2 regions of the Micrococcus sp. KRD096 genome follow, and region 1 is predicted to be linked to the other one. Evidence: riboswitches for the same ligand, from Rfam matches in the RefSeq annotation. Region 1 holds a riboswitch; the other holds the start of a gene.
The links. Region 1 has a riboswitch for S-adenosylmethionine ahead of J1M41_RS02150 (flavin reductase family protein). Riboswitches for the same ligand answer to the same signal wherever they lie in the genome.

Region 2: another riboswitch for S-adenosylmethionine. It lies ahead of J1M41_RS00015 (bifunctional o-acetylhomoserine/o-acetylserine sulfhydrylase); the one in region 1 lies ahead of J1M41_RS02150 (flavin reductase family protein).

The regions. Positions count from the first base shown of each region.
Region 1 covers NZ_JABFAY010000003.1:73,081-80,400, reverse strand. The annotation lists partial or broken gene J1M41_RS02160 (MFS transporter) at 1-731, shown strand, start outside; gene J1M41_RS02155 (cold-shock protein) at 946-1,149, opposite strand; gene J1M41_RS02150 (flavin reductase family protein) at 1,388-1,912, opposite strand; SAM riboswitch class IV at 1,986-2,105, opposite strand; gene J1M41_RS11970 (hypothetical protein) at 2,298-2,912, shown strand; gene J1M41_RS02140 (RNA-binding S4 domain-containing protein) at 2,960-3,328, opposite strand; gene hisD (histidinol dehydrogenase) at 3,339-4,655, opposite strand; gene J1M41_RS02130 (mechanosensitive ion channel family protein) at 4,854-6,341, shown strand; gene J1M41_RS02125 (universal stress protein) at 6,358-6,894, opposite strand; gene J1M41_RS02120 (MBL fold metallo-hydrolase) at 6,967-7,320, opposite strand, start outside.
Region 2 covers NZ_JABFAY010000001.1:259-7,578, forward strand. The annotation lists partial or broken gene J1M41_RS00005 (CPBP family intramembrane glutamic endopeptidase) at 1-584, shown strand, start outside; gene J1M41_RS00010 (VOC family protein) at 603-1,256, opposite strand; SAM riboswitch class IV at 1,418-1,533, shown strand; gene J1M41_RS00015 (bifunctional o-acetylhomoserine/o-acetylserine sulfhydrylase) at 1,664-3,031, shown strand; gene J1M41_RS00020 (homoserine O-acetyltransferase) at 3,028-4,158, shown strand; gene J1M41_RS00025 (SGNH/GDSL hydrolase family protein) at 4,234-5,127, opposite strand; gene J1M41_RS00030 (alpha/beta hydrolase) at 5,208-5,900, shown strand; gene J1M41_RS00035 (RNA-binding S4 domain-containing protein) at 5,953-6,195, opposite strand; gene J1M41_RS00040 (glycine--tRNA ligase) at 6,337-7,320, shown strand, end outside.

The DNA.
Region 1 (7,320 bases):
CCCTGGGCTGGACGGGCGCCACGCTGGGGGCCGCGGTGCTCATCGGGGCGCTCTGGGTGCTCGCCCTGGTCGCCGCCCCGCCGCTGCCCGGGGCTCCGCCGCCGGCCACCGGCCCCGTCGGCGGTCGACGACGGCGGGACACCTCGCCTCTGCCGGCCACGGTCTGGTTCTTCGCGGCGATCGCATTCCTCACCGGCCTGGGCATGCAGGCCACGAACACATACCTGCCGCTGTTCGCCGTCGAGACGCTGGGGATGACGCTCGTGGCCGGCGGCGCCGCGGCGGCCGTGTCCGGGGTGGTGGGGGTGCTCTCCCGGATCGGGTGGAGTCGGCGGATGAGCTCCGGAGACCGGCCCACCACCCTGCTGACCGTGATCTGCCTGGGTGCCGTGGCCGGCGTCGTGGTGTTCCTCGCCGCGGACCTGCTGGACCTGCCGGCCCTGCTGTGGGTGGGCGCCGCGGTGCACGGCTTGACGGTGCTGGGCGCCAACGTGGTGATCAACGCGGGCCTGCTGAGCGAGGTGCCGGCCGAGCGGCTCGGCCGTGCGACCGGGGCGAACTCGATGGGCATGTACGCCGGCTTCGCCCTGGGCCCGCTGCTGATGGGCGTGCTGCGCGACGTCACGGGCGACTACCGGGCCGGCTTCGCGGTCGTCGCGGCCGGGTATCTGCTGGCCCTGGGCGTGGTGCTGCTGCTGCGTCGCCACGTGGGCCGGCGGGGCGCGGCCTGACGCGCAGGGCCAGGACGAGACCCACCGCGGAGGACCGCGCCTCAGCGACATCACCGCAGTGCAGCCCTGCGGTGATGTCGCAGCGCCGCGGTCGAACGGGCGTACGGCGGAGTGCGGCGCAGTGCGCGGGCGTGCGGGACGCACGGAAGCGCACACGACGACGCCCCCGGTCCATACGGACCGGGGGCGTCGGAAGCCGTGCGTCAGGCGAAGATCAGAGCTTCGTCACGTTGGCGGCCTGGAGGCCCTTGGGGCCGTCCTGGGTCTCGAACTCGACGCGGTCGTTCTCCTGGAGCTCCTTGAAGCCCCCGCCCTGGATGGCGGAGAAGTGCACGAACACGTCCGCGGAGTTGTCCTCGGGGGCGATGAAGCCGTAGCCCTTCTCAGCGTTGAACCACTTGACAGTACCGACAGCCATGATGGTGTCCTTTCGATGTGCCCCCGCGGTGCGGTGGCGGTGTTGGACCGCGGCCCGGATGTGGGACGCGGGTGAAGCGGCGAGACTGAACCGCTTGCCCAACACTCATCGACGCCGGCGATGCCGGGCTGACGAGCAGTGAAGATGGCGGGATACAGCTTGATCAACTTCAGGCTCCATCATTGCACGGATCTCGCCGACCGGGAACCAGGGGCCCGATTGTTCACCTGGAGTTCGCTCAGAGCGCGCGCAGGCCGTGGAAGAGATTGCGGTGCAGGGCGGCCGGGGGAGCGGCGTCCGTGTGATCCGCCAAGGCCGTCACCTCCAGCAGCACCACCGTGTGGTCGCCCGCCGGGACCTCGGCGTGCACCCGCGTCTCGAGCCAGAGCGAGGAGCCCCCGATCAGCAGGGCGTCGTGCGGGCTGCGGTGCACGTCGAGACCGGCGAAGCGGTCGCCCTCGCGGGCGGCCAGCTGACGGCACAGCGGCGTCTGGTCCGCCGCGAGCAGGGAGACGCCGATCGCCCCGGCCCGGCGCAGGCGCGGCCAGGTGCGGGAGCTGTTCTGTGCGGAGAAGGACACGAGGGCCGGCTCCCAGGAGATGCCCACGCCGAAGGACGAGGACACCATCACCTCGGGGACGTCGTCGGCGAGGCCCGCCAGCGCGACGACCCCGGTGGGGAATGCCGAGAGGCCGGAGCGGAGGTTGCCGAGGGACAGGTCGGTGTCCCACGCGGCGGTGTGGGGTTCGTGGGTCAGGGTCATGGCGCGCGTCCTCTTCCGATGACTGGCGCGGCTCCGCAGACGGCGGGAACGCGGATCGCCCGGATCCGCGGAGGCGCGGTACTTGCCCGTCGGGGTGTCCGAGGGGCCGAATCATCACCTGGAGCACCCCACTACTGCGTGAGAGGGTTGCCGTCCCGCCGGCCAGGGCCGTGAATGACGGGAACTCGTGATTCTGGGGATCAGCCTACGGAGGGGTCCGTGGGGTGGTCAAAGCGCGGCGGTCGCGCGGCGTCATCCGAGCTGCCCGATGTGATGCTTGACACACCGCGCATCGCCAGCCAGGATCAAGCCACTCGAGAGGGGGGCTCGAGACCGCAGCCCGCGGCCCCGCAATCGGTTCTCTGAGAGGGATCGGATCATGCGGATGGACATCGAGAAGAAGCGTGCGGCATTGTCGGCCGCCGTGGTCGTCGCGGCTCTCCTCGGTATCGCCATCTCGGGATGCTCCGCTTCCCCGGGCAGCGTCTCCTCCACCGCGAAGGCATCCACCGCTGCGGCGTCCTCCGTCACCGTGACGTCAGCGGCCCCCTCGGCAACCCGGTCGGCCTCCGCCACCGGTTCGTCCGCGTCGTCACCCGCCGGTGAAGAAGCACTCCCCGCCGCGCTGTTCGAGGAGGACGGGATGACGTTGGTCGAGTACACGCGCCGGCATCCGGATGCGGACCATCTCGACCCGGAGAAGGAGTCCGTCCTGGAGGAGGCGGTCGGGACGGGCACACAGCAGATCACCGTGGACGCTCAACAGGGTGCGGTCCTTCGGGTCATCGTGCTGTGTCCTTCGGATGCCACCGGTGAGACGGAGATCCTGACCTCACGGGGTGGCGGGGGAACGAAGACCTGGATGGCCGGATCGGAGGCGCTGTGCGGCGGCTGGTCGGCGGCGACTCCCCCCGTGGATGAGGCGGGGCCGATGACGTTCACCGTCACGGTGGACAACGACAAGCCGTTCCGGATGGTGCTGACCGCACCCTCCGCATGAGGCCGCCATCACGACGGCGGATGACGGCGCGGGGAGGACGGAGGCGCTCAGCGTCGGTCGCGGCCGCGCAGCGCGTCCAGCTGCCGGCGGTCCCGTTTGGTGGGCCGGCCCGCGCCCCGCTCGCGGTACGGCACCGCGAGCAGCTCACGCGGCACGGGCGGCGGGGAGTGGTCCACGTACTGCTGCCGGGCCACGGGGGCGCCCACCCGCTTGGCGATCAGCCCCGTGACCTCCAGGATCCGCTCGCGTCCGTCCTGGCGCACCCGCACCCGGTTCCCGACGACGACGGGCGTCGCCGCCTTCACGGGCTCGCCGTCGATGCGCACGTGGCCTGCGCGCACGGCCGCCGTGGCCGCCGACCTGGTCTTGTACAGCCGCACGGCCCACAGCCACGCGTCGATGCGGACGCCGCTCACGCCCGCCCCCTCACGCGAAGCGGGCGCGGATCGCGGCGCCGTGCGCGGGCAGGCGCTCGTCCTCGGCCAGCACGCCGATCCCGTCCGCGACCTCCTTGAGCCCGGTCTCCGTGTAGCGGATGCGCTGCTGCAGGCGCAGGAACGTCACCGTGTTCAGACCGGAGGAGTGCCGGGCCGTCCCCGAGGTGGGGAGCACATGGTTGGACCCGGCCGAGTAGTCGCCCAGCGGCACGGGGGCGTGCGGGCCCACGAACACGGCGCCGGCGTTGCGGATGCGCCCCACGAGGGCCTCGGGGTCGCGCGTCTGGATCTCGAGGTGCTCGGTGGCGTAGCGGTCGGAGACCTCCACGGCCTGGTCCATGTCCCGCACCAGCAGCACGCCGGACTGGGGGCCGGTGAGGGCCTCGCGGATCTGATCCTCGTGGAACGCCCCGGGCACCTGCGCCTCGATCGCCGCCTGCACGTCCCGGAGCAGGTCCTCGGAATCGGTGATGAGCACGGAGGCGGCCAGCGGGTCGTGCTCGGACTGGCTGATCAGGTCCGCGGCCACCCAGTCGGCGCGGGCGGTGCCGTCCGCGATCACGGCGATCTCGCTCGGCCCGGCCTCGGCGTCCACGCCGATCACGCCCTGGAGCGCGCGCTTGGCGGCGGCCACGTACACGTTGCCGGGCCCCGTCACCAGGTCGACGGGCGCGCAGAGCCACCCGCCGTCGTCGTCCTGGACGCCGTGCGCCAGCATGGCCACGGCCTGGGCGCCGCCGGCCGCGTAGACCTCGTCCACGCCCAGCAGCGCGCACGCGGCGAGCACGGTGGGGTGGGGCAGGCCGCCGTGGTCCCGCTGCGGGGGTGAGGTCACCGCGAGGCTCCCCACGCCGGCGGCCTGCGCGGGCACCACGTTCATCACCACCGAGGAGGGGTACACGGCGCGGCCGCCGGGCACGTACAGGCCCACGCGGCCCACGGGGGTCCAGTGGTTCTCCACGACGGCGCCCTCGCCGAGCTCGACCGTGGAGTCCTGGGGGTGCTGGGCGTCGTGCACGAGCCGGGCCCGGTGGATCGACTCCTCCAGGGCGGCGCGCACCCGCGGGTCGAGCCCGGCCAGGGCGGCCTCGAGCGCCTCCGCGGGCACGCGCAGGGCCGGCGGACGGACACCGTCGAACCGCTCGGCCAGCTCCAGCAGGGTCTGCTCGCCGCCGTGGCGGACCCGCTCGATGATCGGGGCGACCACCGGCACCACGGAGGACACGTCCACGTTCGCCCGCGGGATGATGCGGGACAGGTCCGCGGTGGCGGTGTCGAGTGGGCGCAGGTCGGTGACGGAGAGCACGGATTCCTCCAGAGGGGCGGCGGCGGGCCGGCGGGACGGGGCGCGACGACGGCCGGGCCCGGACCGCGCGGACGGTCAGGCTCCATTGTGCTCTTCTCCGGGGTGCGTCCGGGGGCGGGTGTCAGACTGTCGTCATGGTCCTCCCCGTCCTGCCCGCCCTCGCGACCCGTCCTGGACCGCCTCCTAGCGGGCGAGACCGTGCCGTCCGGGGTGGAGGGGGACATCCAGGACGGGGCGGCCGCCACCACGCGGGCCTTCGGCGTGGAATGGGGGACGCTGCTGACCGTGCTGATGGCGTTCGCCATCGGCGCGGCGGTCGTGTACCTGGCCCTGCAGGTGGCACGCGTCGTGCTCGTGCGCCGCCCCGCGTTCCAACACGGCGCCGCGCGGCTGAGCCTGCCGGCCGCCGTCGCCGCCGGCCTGCTGGCCTCCCGGATCTGGCTCGGGGTCATGGCCGAGGAGCAGACCTGGTACCGGCCGGCGTCGTTCCTCTTGCTCATCGCCGTGGCCGCGGCGGGCGCATGGGCCGCGTGGCGCCTGGTCGGCGTGATCGAGGAGGGGATCCTCGGCCGCTACCAGGAGACCGGCGTCGAGCACCGCCGCGAGCGACGCATCCGCACGCAGACCATCCTGATCCGGCGCATCCTCAACGCGGTGATCGTGGTGGTGGCCGTCGCCGTGGTCCTGCTGGGGGTGCCCGAGGTGCGCTCGCTCGGGGCCGGCCTGCTCGCCTCCGCCGGTGTGATCTCGGTGATCGCCGGCCTGGCCGTGCAGTCCACGCTGACCAACGTGTTCGCCGGATTCCAGCTCGCCTTCACGGACGCGATCCGGGTGGGCGACGTGGTGGACATGGAGGGCGTGTTCGGCATCGTCGAGGAGATCACCCTGTCCAACGTGGTGCTCAAGCTCTGGGACGGCCGCCGCATGGTCTACCCGTCCTCGCACTTCACCACCCAGCCGTTCGAGAACTGGACGCGGGTGGGCGCCGAGGTCTCCGGCGTCGTGGAGCTGGACGTGGACTGGCGCGTGCCCATGGACGCGCTGCGCGCACGACTCACCCAGCTGCTCGAGTCCACGGACCTGTGGGACGGGCGCGAGCACGCGCTGCAGGTGACCGACGCGACCGGCGGCGTCGTGCGCATCCGCGCCGTGGTCTCCGCCCGCAACTCCGGCGACCTCTGGGACCTGCGCTGCCTCGTGCGCGAGGACCTCGTGGCCTTCCTGCGCCACGAGCACCCCGAGGGCATCGTGGTGCAGCGCATGGTGGACCGGCACCCCGCCCACGACGACGCGGCGCCCGCCTCCGAGGGATCCGACGCGGGGGCCCGCGGTGGCGACCGGACGGGTGAGCCGGGCCCGGACGGCTCCGGGGTGGCGGCCCGCGAGCCGCGCCCGCGCACCGCGCCGCTGCCGCGCGTCGACGGCGCCGATCCACGCCCGGACACCCTCACCACACCGCTGACCCGCGTGGGTGACCACTCCGGCCTGTACACCGGCTCGATGACGGCGGTGCAGCGCAACCGCGAACTCGACGGCCCGGGCGAGGAGGCGTTCGCCGAGCGGCGCGCGCAGCAGGCCAAGCAGGCGGCGGCGGACGAGGCCGGGCGGCGCAGCGGCGCCGGCTCCCACACGGACGGCCTCCTCGACGACGCCGTCACGCGCCGCCGTCAGGACGACGAGGACTGAGGCCCGGCGGGAGCGCTCAGCGCTCGAGCGTCGGGTCCCCGGGATCGACGGGCGTGAGCCGACGCCGCTCGGCCATCGGCTCGGACGCGGGCAGGCCGTGGGTGCCCGGGTCCGTCTCGGCGACGTGGCTCACGGCCTCGGGCGTGTGGTCCCCGTACTGCCGGTACTCCTTCACGCACAGCACGGGCTGATCGATCTCCTGCAGCAGCTCGTCCGAGACCGATCCCATGACGAACCGGCCGAAGCCGCCGCGGCGGCGCACGCCGATGACCACGATGGACGGGTCCAGCTCCGCGGCGACGTCCTTCATCTCCTCCACCGTGGACCGGCCGCGCGCGTACTGGCGGAACTCGGCCGTCACGCCGGAGGCGTCCAACCGGGCCTGCACGCCGCGCTGCTGCTCCTCCGTGACGAGGGACTTGGTGCGGTGCTCGCCGCCGGGGCCCGCATTGACCACCACCACGCGCTCGCCGGTGGAGCGGGCGATGTCCAGGGCGGTGTCCAGAGCGGCGTCCGCGGCCTTCGAGGGGGCGTAGCCGACGAGGATGGTCATGGGGTGCCTCCGCGGGGTCGAGGGACGGGTCTGAGGTCAGCGTAGTGGGGGCCGGGCCCGCGGCGGAGGGGCTCAGCCCTCGCGCAGGTGGCGCAGGTGCGCGGCCACCGTCTGGACGGCCACGCGGGCCACGGTGCCGGTGAGGCCGGGGTAGATGCGCGGGGCCAGGTCCTCGGGCGTGATCGTCGCCGCCTCGGTCTCGGGCAACGCGCCCAGGGCGGCGCGGATCTGCTCCAGGCGGCCCTCGCGGTGGTGCCGGTAGTCGCGGGCGACGACGTCGAGCGGCTCCGGCACGGGCCCGTGCGCGGGCAGCACCGTGAGCGGGCCCGCCGCCTCGAGGCGGCGCAGGCTGGCCAGGTAGTCGGTGAGGGTGCCGTCCGGGTGGTCGAGCATGGTGGTGCCCGAGCCGAGGATGGTGTCGCCCGT
Region 2 (7,320 bases), on a different contig from region 1:
GCGGCCGGAACCCGTTCCGGGTGCTCGGCCTCGACCTGCGCCGCCCCGGCCGCGACCTGGCCTGGGGCCTGGGCCTGTTCGCGGCCATCGGGCTGGGCACGCTCGGCGTCTACGCCGCCGGCCGGGCCCTGGGGATCACGACGGCGATCGTCGGCTCGGCGCTCGGTCAGAGCTGGTACCAGGTGCCGGTCCTGCTGCTCTCCGCGCTGCGGCACGGACTGCTGGAGGAGGTCATCGTGGGCGCCTGGCTCGTCGACCGGCTCGGGTATCTGCAGCGGCTGCGCGCCGCGGGCCTGGCGCGCGATCCGGCGCCGGCCGTGCCGTCGTCGTGGGTGAGCGCCGAGGGGCTGTACCTGCCGACCCGCGCGGCCGTCGTGGTGTTCGCCCTCGCGCTGCTGCGCGGGGCGTACCACCTGTACCAGGGGATCGGGCCGGGCGTGGGCAACGCCCTGATGGGCGTGGTGTTCGCGCTCGTGTTCCTGCGGGTGCGCCGGGTGATGCCGCTGGTCATCGCGCACACGCTGCTGGACGCCGTCGGGTTCGTCGGCTACCCGCTGCTGGCGCGGGCGGGGCTGCTCGGTTGACCGGCCCCGCCCCCGCGCTCAGAGCGTGATCTCACCCTTCGGGGTGCGGAAGGTGACCGAGACGATCCCCGGGGTGCCGGAGGGCGCGACGTACTCGATGTTCACGTCCTGGACCTGGCCGTCCTCGTCCTCGCCGCCCAGCCACTCGGCGAGGCGCTCGGGGGAGCCGGCGATGTTCAGGTGCTCGATGGTGGCCTGCGGCTCGGCCGCCTGCGAGGGGTGCATGTCCTCCTGACCGTCGGCCCAGCGCAGGATGTACGGCAGCTGCGGGTCCGCGAGGGTGCCCTTGATGCCGATCTGGCGCCAGGACAGCTCGCGGCCGTCCGGGAAGCGACGGTTGCCGGGGACGGCCTCGCGGCCGAGGCGGCGCTCGAACCGGCCGATGTCCGGGGTGGCCACGGCCCAGCTCATCCAGCCCCCGCCCTGCTCGGTGCGGGCGCGCACGAGCTGGCCGAACGGCGCGCTGAGGGAGGCCGGGTGGTCCAGGGCCTCGACGACCTCCAGATACTGCCCCTCCGTCATGGGAAACAGTGCGTTCTGGGTGCCGAAACGTGGGTGGACACCGCCCTTGATCCGCTCGATGCCCAGCGTCTCGGCGATGCGGGCGACCGTGGCGTCCAGGCCCTCGGGGCCGGCGGCGTAGGACACGTGGTCCATGCGACAGGTGTGCACTGCGCTGTTCCTCTCCGTTCCCGGGCTGCCCCGGGGGTTGACCTGGTGCGAGTCCAGGGGGTCGAGCCCTTGACGGGTCGGGCGCCCCGTGCGGAGAGCGTATCCGCGTGTGACACGCGTGACGAAATCGTGGCGGGGCGGCGGGCTACACTCGGAGGCACGGTCACGAGAGTCAGCAACAGGCCCCGGCATGCTGACCGGCAACCCTCCTTCCGCGGTGGGGTGCCCCGGGTGACGACCAGGCCGGCCCCACAACGGACGCCGGCAAGCGCGGGCCGATCCCACGGCCCCTCTCGACGGCGCCGGGTCATCACCGGCACCTCGACGACGCCGGTCCCCGGATCGGCACGTCGGCCGGCGGGCGGGGCGGCCGGGTCCGGCCCCTGAACCCTTCAGGAGGGTCCGCCATGACCGACCAGACCACCCCGACCCCCGACGCCTGGGGCTTCTCCACCGCGCAGGTCCACGCGGGCGTCGCCGTCGGCCAGCACGCCTTCGGTGCGACCGCCCTGCCGATCTTCCAGACCACCTCCTACGACTTCCCGTCCGCCCAGGTGGCCGCGGACCGGTTCGCACTCAAGGACCTCGACCCGCTCTACACCCGCATCGGCAACCCGACGCAGGGCCCGGTGGAGGAGAAGATCGCCGCGCTCGAGGGCGGTGTGGGCGCGCTGCTGCTGGCCTCCGGCCAGGCGGCGACGACGTTCGCGATCCTCAACCTCGCCGGCGCCGGCGACCACGTGGTCGCCTCGGCCAGCCTGTACGGCGGCACGCAGAACCTGTTCAAGCACACCCTCGCCAAGGTCGGCGTCGAGACGACGTTCGTGACCGACCCGGACGACGTCGAGTCCTGGCGCGCCGCCGTCCGCCCGAACACCAAGGCGTTCTTCGGCGAGACCCTCGGCAACCCGCGCGGCGACGTCCTGGACGTGCGCGCCGTCGCCGACGCCGCCCACGAGGCCGGCGTGCCGCTGATCGTGGACAACACGCTGGCCACCCCGTACCTGCTGCGTCCGATCGAACACGGCGCCGACGTCGTCACCCACTCCGCCACGAAGTACCTCGGCGGGCACGCCGCGGCCATCGCGGGCGTGATCGTCGACGCCGGCACGTTCGACTACGCGCAGCACGCCGAGCGGTACCCCGGCTTCAACGAGCCGGACGAGTCGTACCACGGCCTCGTCTACGCGCGGGACCTCGGGGTGGGCTCGCCGCTCGGCGCCAACCTGGCCTTCATCCTCAAGGCGCGCGTGCAACTGCTGCGCGACTACGGCTCGGCCATCTCCCCGTTCAACGCGTTCCTGGTGAACCTCGGCCTGGAGACCCTGTCCCTGCGCATGGAGCGGCAGGTGGCCAACGCGGCCGCCGTCGCGCGCTGGCTCGAGGGCCGCGACGACGTCGAGCACGTGGTCTACGCCGGCCTGGAGTCCAGCCCGTGGCACGAGCGCGCCCAGCGCTACCTGCCGAAGGGCGCGGGCGCGTTCGTCTCCTTCGAGATCGCGGGCGGCCGCGAGGCCGGGGCCGCGTTCGTGGACGGGCTCACCCTGCACCACCACGTGGCCAACATCGGCGACGTCCGCTCGCTCGTGGTGCACCCGGCCTCGACCACCCACTCCCAGCTCGCCGACGACGAGCAGCGCGCCGCCGGCGTCACCCCCGGCCTGGTGCGGCTCTCGCTCGGCGTGGAGGACATCGAGGACATCCTCGCCGACCTCGAGCGCGGCTTCGCGGCCGCCGCCCGCCGCGGCGACGACGACGCGGGGGAGCGGGCATGACCGCCGTCGCCACGCGTCCGTCGCGCACCGCGCTGCCCCGCGGCGGCCGCCACCGCCTGCGGGTCGGCGAGCTGCGCACCGAGACCGGCGGGCTGCTGCCCGACGTCGAGCTGGCCTACGAGACCTGGGGCACCCTCGCCGCCGACGGCGCCAACGCCGTGCTCGTGCTGCACGCCCTCACCGGCGACGCGCACGTGGCCGCGCACGAGGAGGACCCGACGCCGGGCTGGTGGGACGCCCTCGTCGGCCCGGGCCGCGCCGTGGACACGGACCGGTGGTTCGTGGTCGCCCCCGCCATGATCGGCGGCTGCCACGGCTCCACCGGGCCCTCGACGCCGGCCCCCGACGGGCGGCCCTGGGGCTCCCGGTTCCCGTTCCTCACGCTGCGGGACGCGGTCGAGGCCGAGCGACGCCTGGCCGACCACCTCGGGATCGGCGCGTGGCGCGCCGTGATCGGCGGATCGATGGGCGGGGCCCGCGCCCTCGAGTGGGCCGCGACCCACCCCGCGCGCGTCGCCGGGGTGGGTGTGCTGGCCGCCACCGCGGCCTCCTCCGCCGACCAGATCGCGTGGGGGCAGGCGCAGACGGCGGCCATCCGCCTCGACCCGGACTTCGAGGGCGGCGACTACTACCCCGGCCCCGGCCCCGTGGCCGGCCTGGGCATCGCCCGGCGCATCGCCCACACCACCTACCGCACGGCGGGCGAGCTCGGCCAGCGGTTCGGCCGGGAACCGCAGGGCGTCGAGGACCCGTTCGGCGCCGTCGTCGGGGTGCCGGGCGGGCGCGGGCGCTACGCCGTGGAGTCCTACCTGGACCACCAGGCGGCCAAGCTCGCCGACCGGTTCGACGCGAACTCCTACCTCGTGGTCACCGAGGCCCTCATGGGCCACGACGTCGGGCGCGGGCGCGGCGGCGTGGCGGCGGCGCTCGCGGACTACCGGGGCCGGGCGTTCGTGGCCGCCGTCGACTCGGACCGGCTCTACCTGCCGGCCGAGTCCGAGGCGCTCGCGGCGGCGCTGCCCGCGCGGCCGCCGGTGCACACGATCGCCTCGCCCATCGGCCACGACGGGTTCCTCACCGAATACGGCCAGGTGGCCGACACGCTGAAGCGCACCCTCGCCCTCTGAACTTTCGTTCGGGAAACGGCGGCGTGTCGCGGCACTGTCGTTCGGGAAACGGCCACCGGTCCCCGCCGGCCGGGCTCAGGGCTCGACGATGTCCAGCGGCTCGGTGTGGTCCGAGCCCTGCGGCATCGGCGCGCCGAAGAGCGGCTCGGGGACGGGGCGCTTGGCCGTGACGCCGTCGCCCGAGGAGACGCCGCGGAGGCGGCGGACCACCCACGGCGCCAGGTGCGTGCGCACCCATGCGGCGTCCGACGCGCGGGCCGCGCGCCACGTGCGCGGCGCCGGCGGGGAGAGGCGCAGGTGCTCGAGGCCGTGCTCCACGCCGAGGGTGTCCAGCACCATCGCGGCGATCGTGTGGTGGCCGAGCGCAGAGAAGTGCAGGCGGTCCTCGGCCCACATCTCCCGCCGGGCGAGGTCCTTGAGCGACCACATGTCCGGCACCAGCGCGTCGTGCCGCAGCGCGATGGTGCGCACGTTCTCGTTGTAGATCGCCACGGTGCCGCGGATGCGGCCGATGACGGGCGTGCCCTTCACGTCGGTCGCGTTGAACAGCAGCACGGTGGCGCCGTCGGAGGCCAGACGCTCGACGACGGCGTCCAACCGGACCGCGATCTCGTCCGGGTCCGCGCCGCGCAGGATGTCGTTGCCGCCCGCGCAGACGCTGATGAGGTCCGGCCGCAGGGCGAGCGCCGGCTCCACCTGGTCCTCGGCGATCTGGTCCAGCAGCTTCCCGCGGACCGCCAGGTTGGCGTAGGCCAGGTCCTCGCCGGGCGGCGTCAGGCGGGAGAGCTCCTCGGCCAGGCGGTCGGCCCAGCCGCGGTGGTAGCCGGGACGGTCCGGGTCCGGGTCGCCGATGCCCTCGGAGAACGAGTCCCCGATGGCGACGTAGCGGCGCCACGGATGGGCGGCGGGGTCGTCGACCGGGGTCGCGTCGGAGGCGTGCGGAGGCTGGGAGGAGGATGGGTTACCCACGGGTAGGATTCTGCCCACGTCGCGCGGGAGGGGTCAACCTCCGGGAGGGGCCGACCGTGCCGCTCGCTAGGCTGGCGGACGTGAACGCGAACCCCACCCCCGCCGTCGAGCCCGTCGTCCGCTGGTCCCGCCCCGAGGGCGAGCGCACCGAGGACCTGCTGATCGTCCTGCACGGCTACGGCGCGAACGAGGACGACCTGTTCGGCCTCGTCCCGCACCTGCCCGAGCACGTCACGGTGGCCGCCGTGCGCGCGCCCCTGCCCCTGCAGCCGGGCTCCCACGCCTGGTTCCCGCTCTCCCAGGACCCCGTCACGGGCGAGCTGGGCTCCACCGCCGAGCCGGTCCGCGAGGCCGTCGAGGCCCTGCACGCCTGGGTGCAGGCGGTGCGCGGGGACTTCCGCACCGTCTCCCTGCTCGGCTTCTCGCAGGGCATGGCGATGGCCACGTCGCTGCTGCGCCTGGACCCGGAGGCCTACGCGTGCACCGTGGCGCTGTCCGGCTTCGTGGTGGACCCGGAGCTCACCGAGCCGCGGCTGCGCGAGCTGTTCACCCGCGACGACGACGTCGCCCGCGTCCGACCGAAGGTCTTCTGGGGCCGCGGCCAGGAGGACCCGATCATCTCCGAGCCCCGGGTCGAGGAGACCCATGCCTGGCTGAACGCCCACGTGGACCTCATGAAGATCGTCTACGCCGGGCTCGGCCACGCGATCAACGAGCAGGAGCTGGGCCACGTGAAGGAGTACCTCGCCCACATGGTGCCGCCCCGCGGCTGACGCACCGGACACGCTCGACGACGGCGCCGCGGCCGCCCGACGGGGCGTCGGCTCAGGCCTGCCCGGCCTGGACGACGAACGCCTCGCCGGCGAACTCGACGACGTCCCCGTCGTGCAGCTGGGCGCCGCGGCGCGTCTCCACCGCGCCGTTGACGGTGACGAGCCCGTCGGTGACGACGTCGCGGGCCATGGCCCCGTCCTCCACGAGGGAGGCGAGCTTGAGCGCCTGGCCGAGGCGGATGGACTCGTCACGGATGGGCAGGGGCTGGGCGTCGGGTGCGTTCGTCTCGGTCATGGTGTCCATCATGGCCGGTAGGCTGGACGGGATCGACCGGCGCGCCGCGCCGGAACGGGCCCGCCGCCTCGAAGGCGGCCGGGCGCCGTCGTCGTCGTGATCCCCTCCCGCCCCGCCGATGAGTACGGAAGTGATGCCCCCATGGCTGCCAAGTCCCCGCTGGACAACGTCATCAACCTCGCCAAGCGCCGAGGCTTCGTGTTCCAGGCCGGTGAGATCTACGGCGGTTCGCGCTCCGCGTGGGACTACGGGCCCCTGGGTGTGGAGCTGAAGGAGAACATCAAGGCGGAATGGTGGAAGACCTTCGTGCGCTCCCGCGAGGACATGGTGGGCCTGGACTCCTCCATCATCCTGCCGCGCGCGGTGTGGGAGGCCTCCGGCCACGTCGAGACCTTCACCGACCCGCTCGTGGAGTGCACCCAGTGCCACAGGCGCCACCGCCAGGACCACCTGCTCGAGGCGTTCGAGGCCAAGAAGGGCCGGCCGGCCGAGGGCATGGCCGAGATCGTGTGCCCGGACTGCGGCACCCAGGGCGCCTGGACCGAGCCGCAGCTGTTCTCGGGCCTGGTCAAGACCTACCTCGGCCCCGTGGACAACGAGGAGGGCCTGCACTACATGCGCCCGGAGACGGCGCAGGGCATCTTCGTGAACTTCCTCAACGTGCTGGGCGCGGCCCGGAAGAAGCCGCCGTTCGGCATCGGCCAGATCGGCAAGGCGTTCCGCAACGAGATCACCCCGGGCAACTTCATCTTCCGCACCCGTGAGTTCGAGCAGATGGAGATCGAGTACTTCGTGCCGCCGGCCGAGGCGGGCCAGCACTTCGACCGCTGGGTCGAGGACTGCTGGGACTGGTTCATCGACCTCGGCATCGACCCCGCGCACCTGCGCAAGTTCGACGTCCCCGCGGACGAGCGGGCGCACTACTCGGACGCCACGATCGACCTCGAATACGACTTCGGCTTCACCGGCGGCGACGGCTGGGGCGAGCTGATGGGCATCGCGAACCGCACCGACTACGACCTGGGCCGGCACACCGAGCACTCGGGCACCAAGATGCAGTACTTCGACCAGGCCAACAACGAGCACTACACCCCGTACGTGATCGAGCCGTCCTTCGGCCTGACC